3 regions of the Paenibacillus sp. FSL F4-0097 genome follow, and region 2 is predicted to be linked to each of the others. Evidence: a T-box and tRNA genes for the amino acid it is inferred to sense, from the RefSeq annotation. Region 2 holds a T-box; the other regions hold tRNA genes.
The links. A T-box is a leader RNA that pairs with one kind of tRNA and senses whether it is charged. The one in region 2 lies ahead of metG (methionine--tRNA ligase), so its partner is inferred to be a tRNA-Met.
Positions count from the first base shown of each region.

Region 1: it has a tRNA-Met gene. The T-box ahead of metG (methionine--tRNA ligase) is inferred to sense a tRNA for this amino acid. The anticodon was not compared.
Region 3: it has a tRNA-Met gene. The T-box ahead of metG (methionine--tRNA ligase) is inferred to sense a tRNA for this amino acid. The anticodon was not compared.

Region 1 covers NZ_CP151965.1:941,920-951,628, forward strand. The annotation lists rRNA gene MHH86_RS04035 (23S ribosomal RNA) at 1-2,353, shown strand, start outside; rRNA gene rrf (5S ribosomal RNA) at 2,428-2,544, shown strand; tRNA gene MHH86_RS04045 (tRNA-Ile) at 2,602-2,678, shown strand; tRNA gene MHH86_RS04050 (tRNA-Asn) at 2,682-2,757, shown strand; tRNA gene MHH86_RS04055 (tRNA-Ser) at 2,763-2,855, shown strand; tRNA gene MHH86_RS04060 (tRNA-Glu) at 2,872-2,943, shown strand; tRNA gene MHH86_RS04065 (tRNA-Val) at 2,950-3,025, shown strand; tRNA gene MHH86_RS04070 (tRNA-Met) at 3,041-3,117, shown strand; tRNA gene MHH86_RS04075 (tRNA-Met) at 3,189-3,265, shown strand; tRNA gene MHH86_RS04080 (tRNA-Asp) at 3,291-3,368, shown strand; tRNA gene MHH86_RS04085 (tRNA-Gln) at 3,385-3,459, shown strand; tRNA gene MHH86_RS04090 (tRNA-Lys) at 3,467-3,542, shown strand; tRNA gene MHH86_RS04095 (tRNA-Leu) at 3,558-3,642, shown strand; tRNA gene MHH86_RS04100 (tRNA-Gly) at 3,650-3,724, shown strand; tRNA gene MHH86_RS04105 (tRNA-Arg) at 3,735-3,811, shown strand; tRNA gene MHH86_RS04110 (tRNA-Pro) at 3,844-3,917, shown strand; tRNA gene MHH86_RS04115 (tRNA-Gly) at 3,930-4,000, shown strand; gene MHH86_RS04120 (GreA/GreB family elongation factor) at 4,212-4,667, opposite strand; gene MHH86_RS04125 (sporulation protein Cse60) at 5,064-5,258, shown strand; gene katA (catalase KatA) at 5,410-6,867, opposite strand; gene glgP (alpha-glucan family phosphorylase) at 7,130-8,746, opposite strand; gene rbsK (ribokinase) at 8,997-9,709, shown strand, end outside.
Region 2 covers NZ_CP151965.1:4,106,669-4,116,377, forward strand. The annotation lists gene MHH86_RS18340 (ABC transporter ATP-binding protein) at 1-1,304, opposite strand, end outside; gene MHH86_RS18345 (ABC transporter ATP-binding protein) at 1,301-3,037, opposite strand; gene MHH86_RS18350 (LysR family transcriptional regulator) at 3,188-4,057, shown strand; gene metG (methionine--tRNA ligase) at 4,066-5,712, opposite strand; T-box leader at 5,756-6,017, opposite strand; gene MHH86_RS18360 (DUF4362 domain-containing protein) at 6,143-6,607, shown strand; gene htpG (molecular chaperone HtpG) at 6,669-8,549, opposite strand; gene MHH86_RS18370 (VOC family protein) at 8,803-9,225, shown strand; gene MHH86_RS18375 (LysR family transcriptional regulator) at 9,196-9,709, opposite strand, start outside.
Region 3 covers NZ_CP151965.1:6,025,832-6,035,540, forward strand. The annotation lists gene MHH86_RS26990 (ABC transporter ATP-binding protein) at 1-878, opposite strand, end outside; gene MHH86_RS26995 (BMP family ABC transporter substrate-binding protein) at 996-2,135, opposite strand; gene MHH86_RS27000 (AraC family transcriptional regulator) at 2,465-3,220, shown strand; tRNA gene MHH86_RS27005 (tRNA-Leu) at 3,358-3,436, opposite strand; tRNA gene MHH86_RS27010 (tRNA-Cys) at 3,451-3,524, opposite strand; tRNA gene MHH86_RS27015 (tRNA-Gly) at 3,535-3,609, opposite strand; tRNA gene MHH86_RS27020 (tRNA-Gln) at 3,616-3,690, opposite strand; tRNA gene MHH86_RS27025 (tRNA-His) at 3,710-3,785, opposite strand; tRNA gene MHH86_RS27030 (tRNA-His) at 3,829-3,904, opposite strand; tRNA gene MHH86_RS27035 (tRNA-Trp) at 3,928-4,001, opposite strand; tRNA gene MHH86_RS27040 (tRNA-Tyr) at 4,008-4,093, opposite strand; tRNA gene MHH86_RS27045 (tRNA-Thr) at 4,099-4,174, opposite strand; tRNA gene MHH86_RS27050 (tRNA-Phe) at 4,203-4,278, opposite strand; tRNA gene MHH86_RS27055 (tRNA-Asp) at 4,289-4,366, opposite strand; tRNA gene MHH86_RS27060 (tRNA-Met) at 4,392-4,468, opposite strand; tRNA gene MHH86_RS27065 (tRNA-Val) at 4,486-4,561, opposite strand; tRNA gene MHH86_RS27070 (tRNA-Glu) at 4,617-4,691, opposite strand; tRNA gene MHH86_RS27075 (tRNA-Ser) at 4,710-4,802, opposite strand; tRNA gene MHH86_RS27080 (tRNA-Asn) at 4,806-4,881, opposite strand; rRNA gene MHH86_RS27085 (23S ribosomal RNA) at 4,943-7,869, opposite strand; rRNA gene MHH86_RS27090 (16S ribosomal RNA) at 8,132-9,689, opposite strand.

The DNA.
Region 1 (9,709 bases), 3.2 Mb from region 2:
AAAAAGTCAGAGCCCTATTAATGGGTGATGGCGTGCCTTTTGTAGAATGAACCGGCGAGTTACGTTTAACATGCAAGGTTAAGCCGAGAAGGTGGAGCCGCAGCGAAAGCGAGTCTGAATAGGGCGACTTAGTATGTGGACGTAGACCCGAAACCGTGTGATCTACCCCTGTCCAGGGTGAAGGTGCGGTAACACGCACTGGAGGCCCGAACCCACGTACGTTGAAAAGTGCGGGGATGAGGTGGGGGTAGCGGAGAAATTCCAATCGAACTCGGAGATAGCTGGTTCTCCCCGAAATAGCTTTAGGGCTAGCCTCGGTATAAGAGTAGTGGAGGTAGAGCACTGATTGGGTGCGGGGTCCGCAAGGATTACCAAGCTCAGTCAAACTCCGAATGCCATATACTTATTGCCGGGAGTCAGACAGTGAGTGCTAAGATCCATTGTCAAAAGGGAAACAGCCCAGACCATCAGCTAAGGTCCCCAAGTGTGTGTTAAGTGGGAAAGGATGTGGAGTTGCACAGACAACCAGGATGTTGGCTTAGAAGCAGCCACCATTGAAAGAGTGCGTAATAGCTCACTGGTCGAGTGACTCTGCGCCGAAAATGTAACGGGGCTAAACACACCACCGAAGCTATGGCTAGATACGTATGTATCTGGGGTAGGGGAGCGTTGTGTAGGGGTTGAAGGTGTACTGAAAAGAGCGCTGGACACTACACAAGTGAGAATGCCGGTATGAGTAACGAAAAGATCAGTGAGAATCTGATCCGCCGAAAGCCCAAGGTTTCCTGAGGAAGGCTCGTCCGCTCAGGGTAAGTCGGGACCTAAGGCGAGGCCGAAAGGCGTAGTCGAAGGACAACAGTTTGAAATTACTGTACCACCGTAATCCGCTATGAGCGATGGGGTGACGCAGGAGGGTAGTGACGCGGACTGATGGATGTCCGTCTAAGCAGTGAGGCTGATGTGTAGGCAAATCCGCACATCATTAAGGCTAGGCTGTGATGGGGAGCGAAAATTGTAGTAGCGAAGGTCATGATCTCACACTGCCAAGAAAAGCCTCTAGCCAGGAGAAGGTGCCCGTACCGCAAACCGACACAGGTAGGCGAGAAGAGAATTCTAAGGCGCGCGGAAGAACTCTCGTTAAGGAACTCGGCAAAATGACCCCGTAACTTCGGGAGAAGGGGTGCCCCGGTAGTGTGAATAGCACGAGGGGGCCGCAGTGAAAAGGCCCAAGCGACTGTTTAGCAAAAACACAGGTCTGTGCGAAGCCGCAAGGCGAAGTATACGGGCTGACGCCTGCCCGGTGCTGGAAGGTTAAGGGGAGTGGTTAGGGGTAACCCGAAGCTATGAACCGAAGCCCCAGTAAACGGCGGCCGTAACTATAACGGTCCTAAGGTAGCGAAATTCCTTGTCAGGTAAATTCTGACCCGCACGAATGGCGTAACGACTTGGGCGCTGTCTCAACGAGAGATCCGGTGAAATTTTAATACCTGTGAAGATGCAGGTTACCCGCGACAAGACGGAAAGACCCCATGGAGCTTTACTGCAGCTTGATATTGAATTTGGGTACGATCTGTACAGGATAGGTGGGAGCCGTAGAAATCGGAGCGCAAGCTTCGGTGGAGGCGCCGTTGGGATACCACCCTGATCGTATCTAGGTTCTAACCTAGTACCCTTATCGGGTACGGGGACCGTGTCAGGCGGGCAGTTTGACTGGGGCGGTCGCCTCCTAAAGAGTAACGGAGGCGTTCCAAGGTTCCCTCAGAATGGTTGGAAATCATTCGCAGAGTGCAAAGGCATAGGGAGCTTGACTGCGAGACCTACAAGTCGAGCAGGGACGAAAGTCGGACTTAGTGATCCGGTGGTACCGCATGGAAGGGCCATCGCTCAACGGATAAAAGCTACCCTGGGGATAACAGGCTTATCTCCCCCAAGAGTCCACATCGACGGGGAGGTTTGGCACCTCGATGTCGGCTCATCGCATCCTGGGGCTGAAGTAGGTCCCAAGGGTTGGGCTGTTCGCCCATTAAAGCGGTACGCGAGCTGGGTTCAGAACGTCGTGAGACAGTTCGGTCCCTATCTGTCGTGGGCGCAGGAAATTTGAGAGGAGCTGTCCTTAGTACGAGAGGACCGGGATGGACGTACCGCTGGTGCACCAGTTGTTCCGCCAGGAGCATGGCTGGGTAGCTACGTACGGACGGGATAAGCGCTGAAAGCATCTAAGCGTGAAGCCCCCCTCAAGATGAGATTTCCCAATTAGTAAGACCCCTTGAAGACGACGAGGTAGATAGGTTGGAGGTGGAAGTGCAGCAATGCATGGAGCTGACCAATACTAATCGGTCGAGGGCTTATCCTATACTTAGAATGCAGATTTGTTTCGGATTCAGTTTTCAGGCGATTAAGCCTGAGCATTTACGCTGTAAATGCCCGTTTGGTGGCGATAGCGGAGGGGTTCCACACGTACCCATCCCGAACACGACCGTTAAGCCCTCCAGCGCCGATGGTACTTGGACCGAAGGGTCCTGGGAGAGTAGGACGCCGCCAAGCGGACAACCACATTACCCGTGGTATTTTTTTTGCCCTTAATATTAATATGTCTTAGAAGGGCCTTTAGCTCAGCTGGTTAGAGCGCACCCCTGATAAGGGTGAGGTCGGTGGTTCGAGTCCACTAAGGCCCACCATATTCCCTGATAGCTCAGTTGGTAGAGCACTCGACTGTTAATCGAGTTGTCACAGGTTCGAGTCCTGTTCGGGGAGCCATTTATGGAGAGGTGTCCGAGTTTGGCCGAAGGAGCACGATTGGAAATCGTGTAGGCGCCACAAGCGTCTCGAGGGTTCGAATCCCTCTCTCTCCGCCATAAAAATTATTAGCATGGCCCGTTGGTCAAGGGGTTAAGACACCTCCCTTTCACGGAGGTAACATGGGTTCGAATCCCATACGGGTCATATCATGGAGGCTTAGCTCAGCTGGGAGAGCATCTGCCTTACAAGCAGAGGGTCGGGGGTTCGATCCCCTCAGCCTCCACCATATTATTTTCACTGACGCGGGGTGGAGCAGCCCGGTAGCTCGTCGGGCTCATAACCCGAAGGTCGCAGGTTCAAGTCCTGCCCCCGCAACCAATTTACTCTTATACATTATGTTTAGGGATAAGCTGGTATGGTGAAAATGAATAGTATATACTTATTAATGACGCGGGGTGGAGCAGCCCGGTAGCTCGTCGGGCTCATAACCCGAAGGCCGCAGGTTCAAATCCTGCCCCCGCAACCAATTTACACTTATGCATTATGTCTATGGAACCGTGGTGTAGTTGGCCTAACATGCCTGCCTGTCACGCAGGAGATCGCGGGTTCGAATCCCGTCGGTTCCGCCATTTAGTTAATTATTATTGGGGATTAGCCAAGCGGTAAGGCAACGGACTTTGACTCCGTCATGCATAGGTTCAAATCCTATATCCCCAGCCATTTATGAGAGCCATTAGCTCAGTTGGTAGAGCACCTGACTTTTAATCAGGGTGTCGAAGGTTCGAGTCCTTCATGGCTCACCATTTTCTTTAAAGTGTGCGCGTGTGGCGGAATTGGCAGACGCACCAGACTTAGGATCTGGCGTTTCACGACGTGGGGGTTCGAGTCCCTTCACGCGCACCATGTTTTTGCGGACGTGGCTCAGCGGTAGAGCATCGCCTTGCCAAGGCGAGGGTCGCGGGTTCGATTCCCGTCGTCCGCTCCATATAGATTTTGCGCCCTTAGCTCAGCTGGATAGAGCGTTTGACTACGAATCAAAAGGCCGGGAGTTCGAATCTCTCAGGGCGCGCCATTTTTATTACTAAGCAGTTATAGTATTGTTAACGGGATGTAGCTCAGCTTGGTAGAGCACCTGGTTTGGGACCAGGGGGTCGCATGTTCAAATCGTGTCATCCCGATTTTATACCTTTGCGGGTGTAGTTCAATGGTAGAACTTCAGCCTTCCAAGCTGATAGCGTGGGTTCGATTCCCATCACCCGCTTATAATGAGAAACACCTGCCGGTATTAGGCGGGTGTTTTTTTGTGTAACTAAGCATGTATGGATACAATAGAGACTAGAGATTTTTATTTAGGGAGGGACCTGTGTTAAAGGGAATTGGACATTCTTACGGAGGCTTAAATAATAGAACAGCGTCCTCCTCCTTAATATAGGAAAGGGACGCTGCTGTAGTGGGTTTATAAGGGATCGTCCTTATATAAGAACGCCTACCTCACCATTATTCACGAACTTAATACTTTCGATCTTCACCTCTAGTTGACCTGAAGGAATCGCTAGCTGACAAGTACTGCCGAGCTCAGCCAGCAGCAACTGCATGCCTATAGGTGACAACATAGAAATCTTGTTATCGTTAGGTTCTGCTTGGTTAGGAAATACGATGGTATAGATATCTGTAGTATTATCGTCCAAGTAACGAAGCTGCAACTGGCTTCCGATAAAGACCTGAGAATTTAAATCTTCACCATTAAACTCAGTTAGTAATTGTTCCAGCTCAGAGCAATAACGGGACAACAGCGTTTCAGCATTGCTTCTATCCTTGCTTCGTACCGGAAAGTATTGATTTAGAAATGCGATTTTTTCTTCATCAAAATAGATAAGCTGCTGAAGCAGCTGTGTCCGTGAGCCTTCATAGATAAGACTATGGTTCATAGTAGATTTCACCCCCTCTAAGTAGCACATTCCTTGTAAACTTGTTATGGTGTGTTGCCATCTTAAAATCCCTCCTATACAAATAGAGGTCCCCCAATGGAGACCTTCTGATCAGTATACCAGCTTCTATTTGTAAATCCAATCCATTTTAAAAGGGGAATTAAAACCTTCTAAATATTGTAATGAAAACCTTTGACTATTACATACTTGGGTGCTATGATAGGCTGATGCATAGGCATTTCGTAGAAAACTGCGAAATGCCTATACTGTATTTTGAAGATATTTTTACATTAATTGTTACCTGGGGAGTGATACGCCATGTACATTTCGTTGAGTTCACATATAGATTCCAGAACTATAAAATAACTACTTAATTTATTAAAGGAGGAGATCAGGATGATTCAAGTTAAAGAGTTTGTAGATGCTGATAATTCTTATGCAGAGAATAAAGCTAATGAGTTCCTGGCAGGACTACGGGAGGAACAGATTGTGAATATCTGTTACGGTTCGGTAGTTAAATCATCACGTGATGGGGCAGAGCACCAAAGAACCACTATACTGGTCGTGTATAAGACAAATGAAAGGCAATAACTGGAACACGTTTTTTTCATGTCTATCCATTGTCTCTACGCTGTGCGTTGTGATTGTCATCATTTATTATGTTTTCAGCTAATTAGTAAAAAGAGGACCTTTCCCATCTACGGGCAAAGGTCCTCTTTAGTTTATAAGTGCATTTACAGTCTTACATTCCGTCTGGTACGGATAGACCCAAACCGGATGCGATACGCTGTCCCAAGTCTGGATCAGCCTTAAAGAAATGTTCAATCTGGCGACGTTTGATATCGTTACTTTCAACAGGAGTCATAGCGCCAACGATGTTTTGAACTAGACGGGTACGTTCTTCTTCAGACATTAGACGGTACAAGTCACCTGGTTGTGTATAGTGATCGTCACTATTGTAGGCGACACTATCCGCATATCCGGAGACTTCGAACGGCGATGTTTTATGCTGCGGTGATTCTTTTGGTCCACCTAAGCTGTTAGGCTCGTAATAGGCTCCGGAACCGCCATTGTTGCCCAAGGCCATGCCACCATCACGTTGATAGTTCTTCACTTCTACTTTTGGACGGTTGATAGGCAGGCTGTTGTGGTTAGGGCCAACCCGGTGGCGGTGTGCATCACCATACGCGAACAGACGGCCTTGTAGCAATTTATCCGGCGAAGCTTCAATACCAGGAACGAAAGAGCCGGGAGAGAATGTGACTTGTTCTACTTCAGCGAAGTAGTTCTCCGGATTGCGATCCAATACCATACGGCCAACCTCGATTAACGGATAATCTTTTTGTGACCAGACCTTTGTTACATCAAATGGATCAAAACGGTAAGTCTTCGCATCCTCGATCGGCATAATTTGCACGTAGAGCTTCCAAGCAGGGAAATCTCCTTTATCAATAGCATTGAACAAGTCTTCTGTATGATAATCCGGGTTTTCCCCAGCGATTTTGGAAGCAAGGTCTGCATCTAGATTCTTAATGCCTTGTTCTGTTTTGAAATGGTATTTCACCCAGACTGTATTACCCTCGGCATTTACCCACTTGAAGGTATGGCTACCAAACCCATGCATATGTCTCAGCGTAGCTGGAATTCCGCGATCCGACATCAAAATCGTTACCTGATGCAGAGATTCAGGCGATAAAGACCAGAAGTCCCATACAGCATTCGGGTTCTTCAGATGTGTCTGTGGATCACGTTTCTGTGTATGAATAAAGTCCGGGAATTTAATCGCATCACGAACGAAGAATACAGGCGTATTGTTACCTACGAGATCATAGTTTCCTTCTTCAGTATAGAACTTCACGGCAAAACCACGAGGGTCGCGTACGGTATCAGCAGAACCTAATTCACCAGCTACAGTAGAAAAACGAATGAACAACGGTGTACGTTTGCCTACTTCAGACAAAAAGTTAGCTTTTGTGTATTGGGTCAGATCTTTTGTAACTTCAAAATACCCGTGAGCGCCAGCACCTTTAGCATGAACGACACGTTCAGGAACACGTTCTCTGTTAAAGTGGGCTAATTTCTCAAGCAGATGGACATCTTGCAGCAAAGTGGGACCGCGGTCACCGGCTGTCATTGAATTCTGATTGTCGCCTACTGGAGCACCCCAGCTGGTTGTAAGATTATTATTATTGGAGCTCATTAATAGAATCACCTCATGAGATTTGATTTTAGATTTAGTATAAGTTCTATATTAATGTTTTTTAAAGAAATTGCAACACTTTTTAAATAATTGGCACATTACAATATGTGGGAATCGTCATTACATCGTTGGCACATTCAGATATATATGATAGACAAAGTGATTAATTGCTTAGCAGAATTAAAAAAGAAACAGCGCATCCCTACCATCACTGGAGGGGTGCGCTGCATTTTTTGATATAGAAGATATTCGGTTCTTGTACTTAGGCTTTAATGTACATTCTGTTGTAATATTCATCTAGCATTCTTTTGGTGGCAAACTCCGTACGGGTGGTTTCGATACTCTTTTTCATCATTTGTACCCATTGTTTACGATTCTCGTAAAAGGTTGGGAGCACACGTTTCAATAAGGTGTCGTACAGTGCATCACTATCATGCTTATCCAGCACCTCAAAGTCTGTAGTTTCGAAGCCGTCTCCAATCTGCCAGCCATTCTCACCATCGATGCAGGCTTCCGGCCACCAGCCATCCAGAATAGAACAGTTCAATACACCGTTCATTGCTGCTTTCATCCCGGAGGTGCCGCTGGCTTCCAGTGGTCTGCGTGGATTGTTGAGCCAAATATCAGCACCGCGCGTCAGCTGGGCGCCAATCGTCATATCGTAATTCTCGAGGAACACCACACTCTTTGGATACTTTTTCATCATCGCTACTAGGTTGCTGACGATTTTTTTACCGTTATCATCGAGTGGGTGCGCTTTGCCGGAGAATACAATTTGTATCTTTCCAGACTCCAGATAAGGTTCGATAATTTCTGGCTGCGAGAAGATCAGGTCGCTTCGTTTATATGGAGCTGCTCTGCGTGAGAAGCCAATGAGTAGATTGTCAGCATTTAGGCTAATGCCGGAACGTTCTTTGATGAACTGGATCAGTTCGCCCTTGATCTCTTTATGCACTGCCCATAAGTCGCCATCTTGTTCGTAGGCATGCGTCATTCTTTCATCTACCCAGGTAGGAGTATGGATGGCATTAGTAATGCCTATAATTTCTGATCTTCCGGCTACTTCCTTCCACATTTTATTAGCCGTATCGGCGTGTAGCTGGGCAACTGCGTTGGAGATACGTGACAGCCTTAGACCTGCAACCGTCATATTAAATGGCTCGCCGCCGATCCGCTCCATCTGGTCACGGGTTAAGCCGTTGAACGCACTCATATACTCAAGTCGGTCGAGAGGATGGGTTTCGTTGCCTTCTTTGATTGGTGTGTGGGTAGTGAATACTACTTCTTCGCGAGTCGCTTTCCAAGCTTCTTCGAAGGTATGGCCTCCGGACATTTTTTCACGGATTAGCTCGATAGCCGCTAGAGCCGCATGACCCTCATTGAAGTGATAGACATCAATAGGGATTTGCAGCGCACGCATAGCCTTGACTCCACCAATCCCAAGCACGATCTCTTGTGCGATCCGTTCCTCGCCGAACCAACCATACAATTGGCCTGTGATCCAGGCATCATTATTCTCGGGGATATCCGTATCCAGTAAATACAATGTGCTGTTGCCAAAATAATCAGTTTTCCATACTTTGCATACCACATCGGTTTTTCGGACTTTAACAGTTACCTTAACCCCTGTATCTTCAAGAAACTCATAAACATAATTGTGATAGGAGTCGTACGGATTGCCGTTTGCATCAATCTTTTGGTCCGTGTAACCTTGTTTCCACTTCAGCCCAATAGGGATGATAGGGGCGTTGATATCTTTTGCACCCTTAATGTAGTCTCCGGCAAGAATGCCCAGACCTCCGGCATACATTTTGAAATCGGAATGCAGCCCGTACTCCATACTAAAATAAGCGACTGACGGTAATTTTTGTTCGTTCACTTGATAAGCCTCCTAATCACGGATTAGATTAAATTGCAGTGAAGCTGCGGGCATTATCTTAGGTGCAAACGTTTGCTCAAAATAGTGCAGGCAATCATTGTGGAAGCGATTGCACCACTATTCTAGCACACTCGATGAATAAAAGCATAACGTCAATTTGGTGAAAACAACCATTTTGAATCCAATTGAGCGGAATTGATTGATAAAGTGGACAGAAGCCCCTAAGATAAAGAGATTGAAGAAATAATTAATGGTGGTGTCTAAGTTGGATATAGTTGTGATTGGAAGCTTGAATATGGACATGGTGGTACGTACAAAACGGTCACCGGATGCTGGAGAAACCCTAATTGGACAAGCCTTTGCTCTATCTCCTGGCGGAAAAGGGGCAAATCAGGCCGTTGCCGCAGCACGTCTGAATGCAGAGGTTAGTATGATCGGAAGAGTTGGAAAAGATACCTTTGGTAGCGAAATGCTGGAGATTATCAGGAATGAAGGCATTCATATAGAGCATATTTCTGTAAGTGAACATCAGGCAACAGGAGTCGCTTCGATCGTTATTGAAGAAGATGGAGAAAATCGGATTATCGTGGTACCTGGAGCGAATATTGAGCTTACGGTAGAGGATATTCAGGCATTGGAGGCTGTGATTAGCCAGGCTAAGATCATTGTGCTGCAGCTTGAAATGGATCTGGCGATGAGTGAGCAGGCGATTGCGATTGCCCATCGTAAGAGGATTCCGGTGATCCTTAATCCTGCACCAGCTAGAGTGCTAAAGGATGAGATGCTGGCTCAGGTATCTTACCTGACACCTAATGAGACAGAAGCCGGGATTTTGTCCGGAATGACTGTGGATAGCGCAGAGACTGCTGAGCAGGCAGCCCGTATTTTGCTGCAAAAAGGAGTACAGAACGTTATCGTAACCTTGGGCTCAAAAGGCGCTCTGATTGTGAATGCTGAAGGAGC
Region 2 (9,709 bases):
GCAATATTTTCTCTAATTGTGCCGCCAAACAGCCAAGTGTCCTGCAACACCATCCCGAAATTACGCCGCAGACTGTCCCGGGTAATCGTCTTGATATCCACGCCGTCAATCTTGATGGAACCCCTATCCACATCATAAAAACGCATAAGCAGATTAACCAGTGTCGTCTTCCCCGCTCCCGTCTGCCCTACAATTGCAACCCGGGTACCTGGTTTCACTTCCAGACTGAAATCATTAATCAGAGGACGTTCAGGATTATAAGCAAAGGATACTTTTTCAAAAGTAATCGTTCCTTGACTTGTATTCATAATTTTGGCGTCTGTTGCATCAGCTGGTTCTGGCGATAGGTCTAGAATGGCGAAAATTCGCTGCGCTGATGCTGTTGCCGATTGAAGCTGCGTAATCACACCTGTAATTTCATTAAACGGCTTAGCAAACAAGTTGGAGAAGATCAAAAAGCTGGACAAATCCCCTACCGTCACAAACCCGCGAATCACCATAACACTTCCGATCATCGCGATAACAGAGAAGGTAATATTATTTACTAACCGTGTTGTCGGATTGGACAAGGAACCGTAAAATTGTGATTTCACACCAGTCTGGTACAAAGTCTCGTTTCGTTCTTCAAACTGGGTCAGTGCACGGTCTTCATAATGATAAGCTGTGACCACTTTTTGTCCGCCAATCATTTCCTCCACATATCCGTTGAGACCGCCCAGAATTTTAGCCTGCTCCTTAAACATCTTCTGGGAGCGCATCGTAATGAATCTTGCCACAAAAAATGTAACGGGTGCTGACAGAAGAACAACTAAGGTCATTAAAGGACTAATGTACAACATGAGTACAATCGCCCCCACGATGGTGATGATCCCCGTGAGCAGTGTTGAGAAGCCTTGCAGCAGTCCATCAGAGACCGCATCCATGTCATTAACAAACCGGCTGATGCTGTCCCCTTGCGGGTGGTTATCATGAAATTTCAGCGGCAAAACATTTAATTTATCAAAAAGCTCCCGCCGTAAGTCATATACAGTCCGGTAGGCAATTCGATTAGTCAGGTAGGTAAGAAGCCATCCGAAAAAGCTGCCGACGATATACACCCCTGCCAGAATCAAAAGCAGTCTAAGTACGGCGTCAAAATCAACCTCTCCCGGCCCGATCATAAAATCGATGGCGCTGCCGATAAGCAACGGGCCAATTAGACTGGCAATCACACTGAGTATTGCGCAGATTACTGCGCCTATAGCTATTTTTTTATAATGCCCTGTGTATACAATAAGTCTTTTCCAAATGTTGTTTTTGTTCATTGGCCCGACTCCTCACTTGATAGCTGGGACAGGCAGATTTCTTTATACTCTTCACAACCCCGCATCAGCTCCTCATGGGTTCCGACACCGGCGATCCGCCCTTCCTCAAATACCATTATTTTATCCGCTTGTCTTACAGTGCTTACCCTCTGCGAGACAAGGAGCACGGTCATTTCCTGGCTGCTCTCTTTAAGAGCCTTTCGAAGTGCCGCATCTGTGGAGAAATCCAGCGCACTGGAGGAGTCATCCAAAATAAGAATCGATGGCTTACCTACTACTGCACGAGCTATGGTTAAGCGCTGCTTTTGTCCACCGGATAAATTTAATCCACCACGAGATACTTGCGTATTCAAGCCTTCGGGTAATTTACGTATAAACTCCTCCGCTTGAGCGATAGAGGCTGCCTGCATGATTTCTTCCTCAGTTGCATCTTCCTTACCCCAACGTATATTCTCAGCGATTGTTCCTGTAAACAGCACAGCTTTTTGCGGTACAATCCCTATTTTCTCACGAAGCTGGTGCAGCTTGTAATCTCTGACATCCACACCATCCACTTTCACTTCACCTTGCACCACATCATAAAAACGAGGGATCAAATTCACAAAAGTAGACTTACCTGAACCCGTACTGCCAATCAGGCCCACGGTCTCTCCGCGATTAATTACTAAAGATATATCCTCTAATGCCGATTCACCTGTCGTATTATACCCAAAGGATACGTGATCGAATTGTATAGCAGGGGCAGCAGGGGCAGGTTCTGCAATCAATGCATTTCCTTCCTCGGACACGGATACCTTAACACCAAGCACTTCATTCACACGATTCGCTGAGGATGAGGCTTTTGTAAAAATAATAACCAAGTTGGAGACCACTATCAGCGCCAGCAAGATCTGAGTGATGTAATTGATGAAGGCAATGATCTCCCCTTGAGACAATCGGCCCCCATCGATATGAATTCCGCCTACCCACAAAATAGCTATGATCGCCGCATTTACTACAAGTGTAGTCATCGGCCCAAGCAAAGCAGAAATCCGCGAAACCCGGATCGCCGTAGTAGTCAAATCATCAGATGAGGCATCAAAACGTTCTTTTTCTGTACGTCTTTTGGCAAAAGCACGAATCACTCGAATCCCCGATAAATTCTCACTCAGTACGAGCGCAAGGGCATCCAGCTTCTGCTGGTATTTTCGGTACAAAGGAGCACTGCGGGTGATAATAAAATATAAAATAATGCCAAAAACCGGTGTTGCCGCTATTAGAATCAGCGATAATCTAAAATCCAAAATCATGGACATTAGGATAGCCCCGATGCAGATAAACGGTGCACGAATAACTAGACGAATCAGCATGGCCACAGCAATTTGCAGCTGGTTTACGTCATTGGTAATCCGATTAATCAGTGTAGGCGTACCTAAGGTATCCAGTTCAGCATACGACAAGGATGTAATATGTCTAAACATCTTATTGCGTAGTGTCGTACCGAATCCCTGTGAAGCCCGGGCTGCATAGTATTGGCATACCATGGAGCAGCCGAAGCCAAGCAGTGACATCAGAACCATTAGGCCACCCATGCGGTAAACATAGGCGCTGTCATGATTGCCAACCCCGTTGTTGATGATCAATGCGACAATGGTAGGCAAAATCAGCTCCAGAATCGCTTCCATCAGTTTGAAGATCGGTCCAATGATCGCTTCTTTTTTGTACGGCTTTAAATATACTGCAATTTTGAACAAATTTATCCACACCCAACATAAGAAGTATTTAACCACTTGAAATATGTATAAGAACAGTTATGATTATGGCATATCTACTCACATATTAATAATATTGGATTCGTATCGCTCCCATACGATTAGCATATCTCAAGTTCGGAGGATTTTTATATGGATATTAGACAGCTTAAATATTTTATGGCGATAGCTGAGGAAGGACAGATCACATCTGCAGCCAAAAAACTGCAAATGGCCCAGCCTCCACTGAGCCAGCAGCTAAAGCTCCTGGAGGAAGAACTCGGTGTAAAGCTAGTGGAACGAGGTCCACGCAGCGTGCAGCTCACTGAAGCTGGAGCCATTTTGCGGGACCGTGCCCAACAAATTCTGGAGCTGGCAGATTCCACTGCCCGTGAGCTCACTGATTTTGTCAAAGGTTTAAAAGGAACCCTAGCCATTGGTACAGTTTCTTCCTCTGGAGCTACGTTGCTTCAAGATCGGCTATGTGAATTTCACAAAACCTATAAAGGTGTGAAGTTTGAGATTCATGAAGGAAATACCTTTAGAATCATTGACCTCTTGAATAAAGGCATTGTCGAAGTCGGGATTGTTAGGACACCCTTTAATGGTACAAATTTAGAATGTCTTTACACACAAGCTGAACCTATGATTGCCGTAATGACACCTGAGTATGACTGGAAAACGGATGAAAACTTTATTGAGATCGGTGAGCTAAAGGATAAGCCGCTTATTATCTACCGCCGTTTTGAGCAGCTTATCCGGGAAACATGTCTTGAGAACGGCTTTGATCCGCTGATTTTCTGTATGAATGATGATGCTAGAACAACACTGCTCTGGGCAAACGCTGGTCTTGGCATCGGAATCATCCCCAAATCCGCTTTCGAATTAACGAGTAATAGTAATTTGATCTATAAAGAAATTAGTAGTGAATCACTACGCACGCGGGTCGCCGCCGTCTGGATTAAGGATAAATACTTGTCATCATTGGCTTCAAAGTTTATTGAGAGTTTCAAGAATGGATAATACCAGCTCTATTTATTCACTTGCTGTTGAACGAGCCTATCCTCTTCTTCTTTAATACGGTTAATATCAATTCGTTCAAACAATAATTGTAAATCAGTAACCTGTTGGTAAGGGGGTACCGAGCAAGGCTGCCAATTCGGTAGTTCTAACGACAGGAACCCCCTGATCTTGTCACAAGAGAACGGCAGAAACGGATGTAACAAATTCGCTAGGTTCGCAATAATCTGCACACATGTGTATATTGCAGAATCACAAGAAACCTGATCCTCTTTTATCTGTATCCATGGTTTTTGCAGGTCGAAATACTGGTTTGCCTTGCGCACATAAGAAAAAATATACTCCAGCGCATCTTTTAGATTCCCAGCCTCAATAAGCCGCCCTGATTCGAGATACAAGAGGTCAATGTTGTCATTCCACCCCTTATCCAATTGCCCATTCGGCACTTTCCCTTCATAAAACTTATCTACAAAAGCCAATGAACGGTTCACAAAGTTACCAAATGCTCCAAGCAGCTCTCCATTATGGCTATAAATAAACTCTCTCCAGGAAAAATCCGTGTCCCGCTTCTCGGGTCCATTAGCAATTAAGAAATAACGAATAGAATCTGGCTGATACCGCTCTAAAATATCAGGTACCCAGACCGCCCAGTTTCGGCTAGTGGAGAACTTCTGCCCTTCAAGGGTTAAATATTCGCTAGATATAATCCTGTCCGGTAAATGCAGACCTCCAGCTCCTAATAACACAGCCGGCCATATTAAAGTGTGAAAAGGAATATTGTCTTTACCATGCACATAATAAGCAGTAATCTCCCCTTTTTCCTCTAACCAAAAATCCTCCCAGCTTCCTCCGGACTGTGCAGCCCACTGCTTACTGGCTGATAAATAACCACTTACCGCCTCAATCCAAACATAAATCTTTTTATCTTCAAATCCAGCCACAGGAACATCTACACCCCAAGACAAGTCTCTTGTTACCGCGCGGTCCTGCAGCTCTTCTTGTAAATAACGTTTGGTCAGTTTTATAGCGTTATCTCTCCAAAATTGTGCTTCCTCTACATATTCCGTTAATTCAGACTGAAAATTAGATAAGCTAAGATAATAATGTTCTGTCGGCCTTTCTGATGGTGTATTACCACATAATTTGCAGACTCTGTCTAACAAATCGGCAGGATCTAGAATCGTAGAACAATAATCACATTGATCCCCTCGCGCCCGCTGGCCACATACCGGACAAGTCCCTTCCACATATCTGTCTGGCAAAAAGCGCTGATCCACCTCGCAGTAACATTGCGCAATGGTTTTTTTATGTAAATGACCATTCTCTAGTAGCTTTGTAAACAACTCTTGCACGACCTTATGATGCTGCGGTTGATCCGTTCGAGTATATAGATCATAACTAAATCCCAGCTGTTTAAAACACTTCAGAAACTCCTCATGATATCTGCTTGCAAAAGCTCCGGGTGTAATCCCTTCATTCGCAGCCTGAACCGCTACGGGTGTGCCATGGCAATCACTGCCTGATACATATAATACGTTATCCCCTTTGGAGCGAAAATATCGTGCCAGCACATCCCCAGGCAACACACTTGATAATCTCCCAAGATGTAAAGATCCATTCGCATACGGCCAAGCACCACCTATAAACACATTACTCATTAACCTTCTCCTCCTTTTTTTGACAACAAAAAAACTCCCATCCACAAAGGACGAGAGTTCTACTCACGTGTTACCACCTAATTTTATAAATGCCTCATGACATTTACCTCTTCAGGTACGACGTTAATTAACGTTTATACCCTAGCACTGTAACGGATGCAGGTTCCGGCGCAGCCTACAACCCATAAGGTTTCGATGCGCAGCTCTGAGACCATATTCCCAAGGGTTTTCTTTACTCCTTTTCAGCGACCGGAGCTCTCTGTTGAAAGAATTGCCGTGGTACTCTTTCTCTTCTTTGCTTTTACATATTCAAGTTAGAGAAAATAATAATCAATTTGTTGTTTATTGTCAATGTGAAAAATCAAGCTCACTGTAACTTTTCCAGTTAATCTCCGTCTTTTATATAAATACGTTACAAGGAGGTCCCTCAGTGAAAAAGGTAAATTTGCTTACACTCTCTGTTCTTTTACTAGCAGGGGTATGGGGTTGCTCCGATAATCAAGTCAATTCTGTACCTAAAAGTGAGCCCTATACTTCCAAAGAAGCCATCAGTAGAGGGGATATTGTTTCTTGGGAAAAAGTGTACAACCTCGATAAATTCGAGCAATTTATAACGAATCTCTCCAGCAAAAAAGCAGACAATATACGCGTTACAAGTTACACAGATGAAGGCGATCCTATATTTAAGGATTTGAAATTTGACGGTAACGTGATTAATTATAGCTATGATACCTCTAATGATGCATTCGGTGGAAGCAACACAGGAGTCAGAACCGATACCTGCTCCGAAGTGACGAGTAAAAAAAGCACACAAGGTGAAATTATCTATTCGATCAGCGGTTGCACAAATAATGACTCTGAAATTGATTACTACCTTTTTCGCACAACAAAATGAAATGCTGAAATAAAAAAGACCACCCAATCATAATACAATTGGATGGTCTCTGTACTTCATATTATTTCATGATTTTGCAAATATCATTGGTGAATTGAACAGGATCACTAACCTGTAGACCTTCGATCAACAGCGCTTGGTTGTACAGCAGGTTCGTGTATAAACCGAGCTTTTCTTTGTCGTTCTCTGCTGCCGCCTTCAAGGACTGGAATACTTCGTGATGGATGTTGATTTCAAGTACCTTATCCGCTTGCACCTCTTGGCCATTCGGCATCGATTTCAGAATTTTCTCCATCTCGATCGTCAGCTCACCTTCTGCAGAGAGACATACCGGATGAGTCTTTAAACGTTTGGAAGCTTTAACATTTTTCACTTTGCCGGACAGGATGTCCTTCATCGCTTCAAAAAGCTCCTTGTTTTCGTTCTCTTCCGCTTCCGTTGGCTTGTCCGCTTCGTCGGCTTCGATCCCCAGATCTCCGCTGGATACGGATTTAAATTCTTTTTCCTTATAAGACTGAATCATCTTGATCGCAAATTCATCAATATCATCAGTGAAGTAGAGAATTTCATACCCTTTATCCGATACAAGCTCGGTTTGCGGGAGCTTCTCGATTCTGTCGATCGACTCTCCGGAAGCATAGTAGATATACTTCTGATCTTCTGGCATTCTTGAGACGTATTCGTCCAGCGTAACCAGCTTCTTCTCCTTGGAGGAGTAGAACATCAGTAAATCTTGGAGGGTGTCTTTGTGCATCCCATAATCGTTATAAACACCAAACTTAAGCTGTCTGCCAAAAGCATTATAGAACTGCTCATATTTCTCTCTTTCATCCTTCAGCAGGCTTTGCAGTTGGCTTTTCACTTTATTCTTAATATTCTTAGCGATCAAAGTCAGCTGACGGTCATGCTGGAGCATCTCTCTGGAAATGTTCAAGGAAAGATCCTCTGAGTCCACCATACCTTTTACAAAACTGAAGTAATCAGGCAGCAGATCCGCACATTTGTTCATGATCAACACACCGTTGGAATAGAGCTCAAGACCTTTTTCATATTCCTTTGTGTAATAGTCAAACGGTGTATTTTCTGGGATGAACAAAATCGCATTGTACACTACAGCACCATCAGCACTGATATGAATATGTTTAAGCGGCTTATCGAAGCCGTAACGTTTCTCTGCATAGAAGTTATCGTAATCTTCTGTAGTCAGCTCGCTTTTGTTCTTGCGCCAGATTGGCACCATGCTGTTTACGGTTTGTTCTTGAACAACTTCTTCGAACTCATTCTCCGTGCCTTCTTTTGGCTTTTGTTCCTTCAAGTCCATTTTGATTGGGAAACGGATGAAGTCGGAGTATTTTTTAATGATGGATTTCAGGCGATATTCTTCCAAATATTCATCATATTGATCTTCTTCAGTATTCTCTTTAATCTTCAAAATCACATCAGTGCCGACAGAATCCTTCTCAACAGTCTCGATGGTATAGCCGTCAGCGCCCTTAGACTCCCATTTAAAGGCCTCGTCGCTTCCTAATGCCTTACTGATCACTATAACGTCATCAGCCACCATAAACGCAGCGTAGAAGCCCACCCCGAACTGTCCGATGATGTTGTGGCCATCTTTAGCTTCGTTCTCTTTCTTAAAAGCAAGAGATCCACTCTTCGCGATAATTCCTAAGTTATTCTCCAGCTCTTCTTGTGTCATCCCGATACCTGTATCGGAAATCGTCAAGGTTCTGTTCGCCTTATCGGCGGTCACTTTAATATAATAATCCTCTTTATTGAAGACCAGGCCTTCATCAGCTAAGGCTTTGTAATAGATCTTATCAATCGCATCACTTGCATTGGAAATCAGTTCACGCAGGAAAATTTCCCGTTGAGTATAAATGGAGTTAATCATCATTTCCAGCAATCTTTTCGATTCGGCTTTAAACTCTTTTTTGGCCATGAATAAATAAATCTCCTTTCAAAATAACCTTATTATTCATCATTCCGTGATTAGCACTCTTCTTAGATGAGTGCTAATTCTTCTTTTTATATAACATAAACTGATTTTCAATGTCAAATTTTTTGGCTACTTTCATATGAAAATATAACCATTTACAATTCCCTTGCAATCCTATTGATTGTATGATTTAAATAGATTAGATACATAATTTCCAAATAAAGGTTTATACATTTCGGATTTGGGAGGTCTTTAAATGAATGAACAAGCAATGTCCGCTTTAAATTCCACAATAAAAAGCCCCGTAAAGAACTTAATTGGCAGTGTATTCATTCCCGTACATGATATTGAAAAATCCCGTCGCTGGTATTGCCAAGTCCTGGGGCTTCCAGAGACAGATTGTAAGATCATGAACGGTCATTTATGCCCGCTGCCTATGCAGGGAAACACTGGAATCATCCTGGATACCATGCCGTTGTGGGGCGGCTTAGAACCTGAAGGAACACCGCCCATTACAACACCAGCTTTTTTGTTACTGACCGATGATTTGCAAGCCTCTTTCAATTATGTGAAGGCTCTCGGTGTAGAGCTAGTAACTGAAATTCAAGATGAGCATTGGTTTGTTGTGAAAGATCCTGATGGGAATAAATTAATGATTTGCAAGCAACATTTGGATTAAAAATTGCAGCGGTTGTGATTTCCACTTCTTAGGGTGCATCAGAAGCTGCAGATCAAAGTGAATTTCGGGATGAATAAAGGACAGCTCCGCCAAGCTTCCTCGTTCAATTTCTTCCTCTGCCACGATTTTTGGTAACAAAGCAATTCCAAGACCATTCATTACACAACGTTTGATGGCCTCCAGATTCGAAAGCTCAAAACCTATGCGGAATATGATCCCGTGCTCTTTTAACAAATTCTCGAACAGACTGCGGTAAATACAGCTTTCCTCCGAGACTATTAGCTCACAGTTATTCAGATCGTTTAGGGTTACCGTATCCATCTGGGCAAGCGGATGATGAATGGGGGCTATCAATACAAGCGGCTCATCTCTGACGATCGTACGCTCAAGGATGGAATCCGCAGTGGTGCGATCCAACATTAAGCCTAGATCTACTTCGCCATCTTTTATTTTGGCAAGAAGATTAGCTTCCTGCATCGTTTGC
Region 3 (9,709 bases), 1.9 Mb from region 2:
ACACCAGCAATCCCAACGATCTGCCCACCACGTACCGCAAAATTGATATCCGACAATAATGCTTTGCCATCTGCATCATTCACACTGAGTCCCTGCACCGTTAGTACTGGCTCACTAACAGCCAGAATCTCTTTGTCATATTTCAGCACGACGTCTCTGCCGACCATTAGTCGCGAGATTTCCTGTTCTGTCACATCCTGTGTTTGAAAAACACCTTCACTACGGCCGCTGCGCATAATCGTAATTCTGTCGCAAATCGCTTTGACTTCCTTTAATTTGTGCGAAATAAAAACTATCGTATGACCCTGTTCCCTTAATTGCTTAAGCTCGCGGAACAATTCCTCTGTTTCCTGTGGAGTCAACACCGCAGTCGGCTCATCAAGCACCAGAATTTTCGCACCACGCAGCAGCGCCTTAAGAATCTCAACCTTTTGCTTCATCCCAACTGTAAGATCCTCTACTTTTGCTTTAGGATCCACGGCCAGATTGTATTTCCTTGCGGTCTCTTCCGTCATGCGCACAGCCTCGGCATAATTAATGCCAACTCCTCTGCGCGGCTCCATACCCAGCACCATATTCTCTGCCACCGTAAAAGAAGGTACCAACATGAAATGCTGATGGACCATGCCGATGCCTCTATCAATGGCGTCCTGAGCGGATTGCAGCTTTACTTTTTCACCCTTGATATAGATCTCGCCTTCACTTGGCTCTTCCATGCCGAACATAATCTTCATTAAAGTCGATTTACCAGCACCGTTCTCACCTGCAATCGCATGTATTTCTCCCTCACGTAAAGAAAAATGCACGTCTTTATTTGCAACGACGCCATTGGGATATACCTTGGTAATTCCCCGCATTTCCAGCAGAGCTTTGTACATAGGTCTCAACGCCTTTCAACTTGGAGGTCTGCAAAAATATACAGCTGGAATTCCCCTGACTAGAAGAATCTCCAACTGTAGGTTTAACTCTATAGAGCTGATCTTAAGATTTAAAGCTTAAGGCTTAACTGCGTTACGAATAGCTTCTACCTCTGCGGTTTCCATCCCCATCGCATTATCCACTTTAATTTCTTTATTGATCAGCTTTTGCTTCACTTCTTCAACCTTGGCCTGAAGATCAGCCGGGAATACATTTTTATAAATATCATTCTCAGCAATACCTACACCATCATCTACAAAGCTCAACACATCACGTTTGCCCATTTCTAGCGTTCCCTCTTGCAATCTCTTCACTGCACCTAGAATAGCCGTATCAATCTTTTTAATAGATGAAGTAACGATTAGATTTGCTTTTTCACTATCCGTATCGTTAATCAACATTGCCTGATCGGAGTCTACACCGATTGCATATTTTTTCTTTTCTTTAGCTGCGTCAAAGATCCCAAGACCTGTACCCCCAGCCACGTTAAAAATAACATCCACGCCGGAGTTATATTGAATTAGAGACAGCTCCTTACCTTTTGCCGGGTTAACAAAATCACCAGCGTACGACACAGCCACTTTTACATCAGGATCAACATACTGAGCACCTTGAATGTAACCGACCAAGAAAGCATTAATCCCCGGAATATCCATACCGCCCACAAACCCAATCACATTCTCAGGGGTAGCATTCGGCATATCCGATTGTGTAGCTAATGCTGCTACGGCACCTGCCAAGAAAGATACTTCATTTGTCGCATAAGACATGTTGTACATGTTATCTGGTGCTTCATCGATGTCGGTATCATAATTAATGAATTTTTTGTCTGGATACAATTCTGCCGTTGCATTAAACATCTCAGTAATTTCAGAACCGCCAGAAATAATTACATCCCAATCCTCGGAAGCGATATCGTTAAATGTTGGCTCCCATTTCGTTTTATCAACGCCCATTTCAACAACCTTTGTTACTGCACCTAGTTCATCCTTAACCTTTTGCAAGCCGTTATTAGCGGAATCAAAAAATGATTTATCCCCAAGTGTCCCCGGAATCAGCAATACAACCTTGAGTTTATCCCCTGAACCTGTTTCTCCACCCTCAGCAGCGTTTGATCCAGTATTCGCAGAAGAACCGTTATTGGACGTGTTATTCCCACATGCTGTGACCAGAACCATCACCATTAATAACAACAAAGAAAGAACTTTTTTATTCATTACTCTATTCCACCCCTAATTTTAGTTGGTTAGTAATCCGGCAGAATCCCCATCTTCACCCATTGTATAATTCACGGTTCAAATGGAAATTCTCTTTTTTCCAAATAAAGTATCATTAAAAGTAATAAATTTAACGTTTAGGCTCAAAAATAGCAATAAAAATACCATTATTATTAATAATCCGCTTTATTTCCGAACGAGATGGCCAGTCAGGTTGCGAACTTTCGGATTTATTGATACGATCATAACAAATATTATTAAAAATAATTATATGATTTCGGTCATAGTTTTGTACGATTCGGCTAAAACATAAGTATTGGAGGATCATCATGGATCGTGTTCTATATATTGTAAGTGCCACACATGAGCTAAATACTTATATCCCTCCACACCAGCATGAATGCTACGAACTGGTCTATTATTTACAGGGGGTAGGGACAACCAATGTTGGCCCACGAAGTTACCATTTTCGCTCCTCTTCTTTCGCGCTTGTGCCACCCAATCATAAACATGACGAGCACCACCGTGAGGATGCAAATGTATTATTTGTAGGCTTCCACTCGGAACACCCTAATATGAGTAATCTGCTCGGCGTATATGAAGATGATAAAGATCAGACCGTTCTTCAAATCCTGCTGCGAATGAAAGCAGAGTTTACACGCAAGCAAGACGGATTCTCTGAGCTTCTAAACCTACAAATGAGCGAGATTACCGTCCATCTTATGAGGCTTCTTAGTGCCTCTGGATATCAATCCCCATCAGAAGATCGAGTACAATATGTCCTTAATTATATGAATGAGCATTATCGCCATAAATTGTCCGTCGAAACACTATCAGAAATGTCCGGATATAGCTACGATCGTTTTCGCCATCTATTTAAAGAACGTTTCGGGTCTTCACCCCTGCGGTATTTGCTGTTAAAACGCCTGGATTATGCAAAATCTCTATTACGTCATACTCAGATGCAAATCTCTGAAGTATCTGCTGCTGCAGGTTTTGTGAACGATGCCCAATTCTGCAATATGTTTAAACGAGAAATAGGTCATACCCCGCGAGCATTCCGCATTAATAATCAATCAGGTTAATCACTAATCAGATTAAAAAAAGCCGTTGAAATAGAGAAACTCCTCTATTCAACGGCTTAATCCTGTAAAACTAAGAACATAAAGAAAAAAGGTTAGTAAGATTGCTTATAAAAGCATTCTTACTAACCTTTTTAAGATACCGGCGAGAGGACTCGAACCTCCACGGTTTCCCACTCGATTTTGAGTCGAGCGCGTCTGCCATTCCGCCACGCCGGCACATATGAACTAAATGGAGGCGCCACCCAGATTTGAACTGGGGATAAAGCTTTTGCAGAGCTTTGCCTTACCACTTGGCTATGGCGCCATGTAAATTTTGGAGCGGACGACGGGAATCGAACCCGCGACCCTCGCCTTGGCAAGGCGATGCTCTACCGCTGAGCCACGTCCGCATAAAATGGCTGGGGATATAGGATTCGAACCTATGAGTGACGGAGTCAAAGTCCGTTGCCTTACCGCTTGGCTAATCCCCAATAACATTTTAAAGTAAAATGGGGCGACTGATGGGTCTCGAACCCACGAATGCCGGAACCACAATCCGGTGCGTTAACCCCTTCGCCACAGTCGCCATATTAAGTTGATATTGTTGCCATTATTCATTTTAAAGAAAATGGGGCGGCCGATGGGTCTCGAACCCACGAATGCCGGAACCACAATCCGGTGCGTTAACCCCTTCGCCACGGCCGCCATATTAAACTTTAGAAAGAACTTGGCAGGGGCAGCAGGAATTGAACCCACACCAACGGTTTTGGAGACCGTTGTTCTACCTTTAAACTATGCCCCTAAAAACTGGTGGAGGATGATGGATTCGAACCACCGAACACTTACGTGAGCAGATTTACAGTCTGATGCGTTTGGCCACTTCGCTAATCCTCCAAGGATGGTGCCGGCGAGAGGACTTGAACCCCCAACCTACTGATTACAAGTCAGTTGCTCTACCAATTGAGCTACACCGGCATGGCACTCATTCTTTTGTGATGATAAATGGTGGCTCGGGACGGAATCGAACCGCCGACACGAGGATTTTCAGTCCTCTGCTCTACCGACTGAGCTACCGAGCCATGATGAAAATGGCGGAACCGACGGGATTCGAACCCGCGATCTCCTGCGTGACAGGCAGGCATGTTAGGCCAACTACACCACGGTTCCAAAAGATATAATTGCTTAAGTTAATTGGTTGCGGGGGCAGGATTTGAACCTGCGGCCTTCGGGTTATGAGCCCGACGAGCTACCGGGCTGCTCCACCCCGCGTCAGTAAAAATATGTTATGGTGGAGGCTGAGGGGATCGAACCCCCGACCCTCTGCTTGTAAGGCAGATGCTCTCCCAGCTGAGCTAAGCCTCCATAAACAACAATTGTTATTGTACCAAAGTCCACTAGGATAAATCAAGTGAAAATTTGGTGACCCGTATGGGATTCGAACCCATGTTACCTCCGTGAAAGGGAGGTGTCTTAACCCCTTGACCAACGGGCCATACTAATTAAAAATTTGTGGCGGAGAGAGAGGGATTCGAACCCTCGAGACGCTTGTGGCGCCTACACGATTTCCAATCGTGCTCCTTCGGCCAAACTCGGACACCTCTCCATATGGCTCCCCGAACAGGACTCGAACCTGTGACAACTCGATTAACAGTCGAGTGCTCTACCAACTGAGCTATCAGGGAATATTCATACCAGGCTTAATCGCCTGAAAACTGAATCCGAAACGAATCTGCATTCTAAGTATAGGATAAGCCCTCGACCGATTAGTATTGGTCAGCTCCATGCATTACTGCACTTCCACCTCCAACCTATCTACCTCGTCGTCTTCAAGGGGTCTTACTAATTGGGAAATCTCATCTTGAGGGGGGCTTCACGCTTAGATGCTTTCAGCGCTTATCCCGTCCGTACGTAGCTACCCAGCCATGCTCCTGGCGGAACAACTGGTGCACCAGCGGTACGTCCATCCCGGTCCTCTCGTACTAAGGACAGCTCCTCTCAAATTTCCTGCGCCCACGACAGATAGGGACCGAACTGTCTCACGACGTTCTGAACCCAGCTCGCGTACCGCTTTAATGGGCGAACAGCCCAACCCTTGGGACCTACTTCAGCCCCAGGATGCGATGAGCCGACATCGAGGTGCCAAACCTCCCCGTCGATGTGGACTCTTGGGGGAGATAAGCCTGTTATCCCCAGGGTAGCTTTTATCCGTTGAGCGATGGCCCTTCCATGCGGTACCACCGGATCACTAAGTCCGACTTTCGTCCCTGCTCGACTTGTAGGTCTCGCAGTCAAGCTCCCTTATGCCTTTGCACTCTGCGAATGATTTCCAACCATTCTGAGGGAACCTTGGAACGCCTCCGTTACTCTTTAGGAGGCGACCGCCCCAGTCAAACTGCCCACCTGACACGGTCCCCGTACCCGATTAGGGCACTAGGTTAGAACCTAGATACGATCAGGGTGGTATCCCAACGGCGCCTCCACCGAAGCTTGCGCTCCGATTTCTACGGCTCCCACCTATCCTGTACAGATCGTACCCAAATTCAATATCAAGCTGCAGTAAAGCTCCATGGGGTCTTTCCGTCTTGTCGCGGGTAACCTGCATCTTCACAGGTATTAAAATTTCACCGGATCTCTCGTTGAGACAGCGCCCAAGTCGTTACGCCATTCGTGCGGGTCAGAATTTACCTGACAAGGAATTTCGCTACCTTAGGACCGTTATAGTTACGGCCGCCGTTTACTGGGGCTTCGGTTCATAGCTTCGGGTTACCCCTAACCACTCCCCTTAACCTTCCAGCACCGGGCAGGCGTCAGCCCGTATACTTCGCCTTGCGGCTTCGCACAGACCTGTGTTTTTGCTAAACAGTCGCTTGGGCCTTTTCACTGCGGCCCCCTCGTGCTATTCACACTACCGGGGCACCCCTTCTCCCGAAGTTACGGGGTCATTTTGCCGAGTTCCTTAACGAGAGTTCTTCCGCGCGCCTTAGAATTCTCTTCTCGCCTACCTGTGTCGGTTTGCGGTACGGGCACCTTCTCCTGGCTAGAGGCTTTTCTTGGCAGTGTGAGATCATGACCTTCGCTACTATAATTTTCGCTCCCCATCACAGCCCAGCCTTAATGATGTGCGGATTTGCCTACACATCAGCCTCACTGCTTAGACGGACATCCATCAGTCCGCGTCACTACCCTCCTGCGTCACCCCATCGCTCATAGCGGATTACGGTGGTACAGTAATTTCAAACTGTTGTCCTTCGACTACGCCTTTCGGCCTCGCCTTAGGTCCCGACTTACCCTGAGCGGACGAGCCTTCCTCAGGAAACCTTGGGCTTTCGGCGGATCAGATTCTCACTGATCTTTTCGTTACTCATACCGGCATTCTCACTTGTGTAGTGTCCAGCGCTCTTTTCAGTACACCTTCAACCCCTACACAACGCTCCCCTACCCCAGATACATACGTATCTAGCCATAGCTTCGGTGGTGTGTTTAGCCCCGTTACATTTTCGGCGCAGAGTCACTCGACCAGTGAGCTATTACGCACTCTTTCAATGGTGGCTGCTTCTAAGCCAACATCCTGGTTGTCTGTGCAACTCCACATCCTTTCCCACTTAACACACACTTGGGGACCTTAGCTGATGGTCTGGGCTGTTTCCCTTTTGACAATGGATCTTAGCACTCACTGTCTGACTCCCGGCAATAAGTATATGGCATTCGGAGTTTGACTGAGCTTGGTAATCCTTGCGGACCCCGCACCCAATCAGTGCTCTACCTCCACTACTCTTATACCGAGGCTAGCCCTAAAGCTATTTCGGGGAGAACCAGCTATCTCCGAGTTCGATTGGAATTTCTCCGCTACCCCCACCTCATCCCCGCACTTTTCAACGTACGTGGGTTCGGGCCTCCAGTGCGTGTTACCGCACCTTCACCCTGGACAGGGGTAGATCACACGGTTTCGGGTCTACGTCCACATACTCATTCGCCCTATTCAGACTCGCTTTCGCTGCGGCTCCACCTTCTCGGCTTAACCTTGCATGTTAAACGTAACTCGCCGGTTCATTCTACAAAAGGCACGCCATCACCCATTAATAGGGCTCTGACTTTTTGTAAGCACACGGTTTCAGGTTCTATTTCACTCCCCTTCCGGGGTGCTTTTCACCTTTCCCTCACGGTACTGTTTCACTATCGGTCGCCAGGTAGTATTTAGCCTTAGCAGATGGTCCTGCTGGATTCATACGGGGTTTCACGTGCCCCGCACTACTCGGGATCCGTCTCGGAGAGAACGCAGTTTAGGTTACAGGGCTTTTACCTCTATCGCGGGCCTTTCCAGACCTCTTCACCTACCATATTCCTTTGTAACTCCATGTGAGACGTCCCACAACCCCTAAGAGCAAGCTCTTAGGTTTAGGCTGTTCCGCGTTCGCTCGCCGCTACTGACGGAATCACTATTGTTTTCTCTTCCTCAGGGTACTTAGATGTTTCAGTTCCCCTGGTCTGCCTCTACATTTCCTATGTATTCAGAAATGAGTAACTGCGAATTACCACAGCTGGGTTTCCCCATTCGGACACCCCCGGATCAAAGCTTGCTTACAGCTCCCCGAGGCAGTTTCGTTGTTCGCCACGTCCTTCGTCGGCTCCTGGCGCCTAGGCATCCTCCGTGTGCTCTTATTAGCTTAACCTTGATTTTTCCGTAGAAAAATATCATACGATGACATTCCTCTTTGGAATCATCTCACTAATAACATTTACTTGTTTGCACAAGTTGCTAAAAGATGTTCTAAAACGCAAATTCGTTTCGGTATCCAGTTTTCAAGGATCAAGTCTTACTGAGAGCTTAAACTCTCAAAACTGAGCAACGAGTGAGTAACAGGCCTAAACCTGAGTTTTGGAAGCTTAGCTTCCGATTTGAATGTTCTCATTGCAGAGAACGATTCTCCATAGAAAGGAGGTGATCCAGCCGCACCTTCCGATACGGCTACCTTGTTACGACTTCACCCCAATCATCTACCCCACCTTCGGCGGCTGGCTCCCTTGCGGGTTACCCCACCGACTTCGGGTGTTGTAAACTCTCGTGGTGTGACGGGCGGTGTGTACAAGACCCGGGAACGTATTCACCGCGGCATGCTGATCCGCGATTACTAGCAATTCCGACTTCATGCAGGCGAGTTGCAGCCTGCAATCCGAACTGAGACCGGCTTTGATGGGATTGGCTCCACCTCGCGGCTTCGCTTCCCGTTGTACCGGCCATTGTAGTACGTGTGTAGCCCAGGTCATAAGGGGCATGATGATTTGACGTCATCCCCACCTTCCTCCGGTTTGTCACCGGCAGTCACTCTAGAGTGCCCAGCATTACCTGCTGGCAACTAAAGTTAAGGGTTGCGCTCGTTGCGGGACTTAACCCAACATCTCACGACACGAGCTGACGACAACCATGCACCACCTGTCTCCTCTGTCCCGAAGGCCGCCACTATCTCTAGTGGATTCAGAGGGATGTCAAGACCTGGTAAGGTTCTTCGCGTTGCTTCGAATTAAACCACATACTCCACTGCTTGTGCGGGTCCCCGTCAATTCCTTTGAGTTTCAGTCTTGCGACCGTACTCCCCAGGCGGAGTGCTTACTGTGTTAACTTCGGCACCAAGGGTATCGAAACCCCTAACACCTAGCACTCATCGTTTACGGCGTGGACTACCAGGGTATCTAATCCTGTTTGCTCCCCACGCTTTCGCGCCTCAGCGTCAGTTACAGCCCAGAAAGTCGCCTTCGCCACTGGTGTTCCTCCACATATCTACGCATTTCACCGCTACACGTGGAATTCCACTTTCCTCTTCTGTACTCAAGCCACCCAGTTTCCAGTGCGACCTCAGGTTGAGCCCAAGGTTTAAACACCAGACTTAAATAGCCGCCTGCGCGCGCTTTACGCCCAATAATTCCGGACAACGCTTGCCCCCTACGTATTACCGCGGCTGCTGGCACGTAGTTAGCCGGGGCTTTCTTCTCAGGTACCGTCACTCCGGTAGCAGTTACTCTACCGGACGTTCTTCCCTGGCAACAGAGCTTTACGATCCGAAAACCTTCATCACTCACGCGGCGTTGCTCCGTCAGGCTTTCGCCCATTGCGGAAGATTCCCTACTGCTGCCTCCCGTAGGAGTCTGGGCCGTGTCTCAGTCCCAGTGTGGCCGTTCACCCTCTCAGGTCGGCTACGCATCGTCGCCTTGGTGGGCCGTTACCCCACCAACTAGCTAATGCGCCGCAGGCCCATCCCTCAGTGACAGATTGCTCCGTCTTTCATTCTTCTCTCAGGAGAAAAAAGAAATTATCCGGTATTAGCTACCGTTTCCGGTAGTTATCCCAGTCTGAAGGGCAGGTTGCCTACGTGTTACTCACCCGTCCGCCGCTAAGTTATTTTGAAAGCAAGCTTTCAAAATAACTCCGCTCGACTTGCATGTATTAGGCACGCCGCCAGCGTTCGTCCTGAGCCAGGATCAAACTCTCCAATTAGTATTGAAAAGAGCGATATG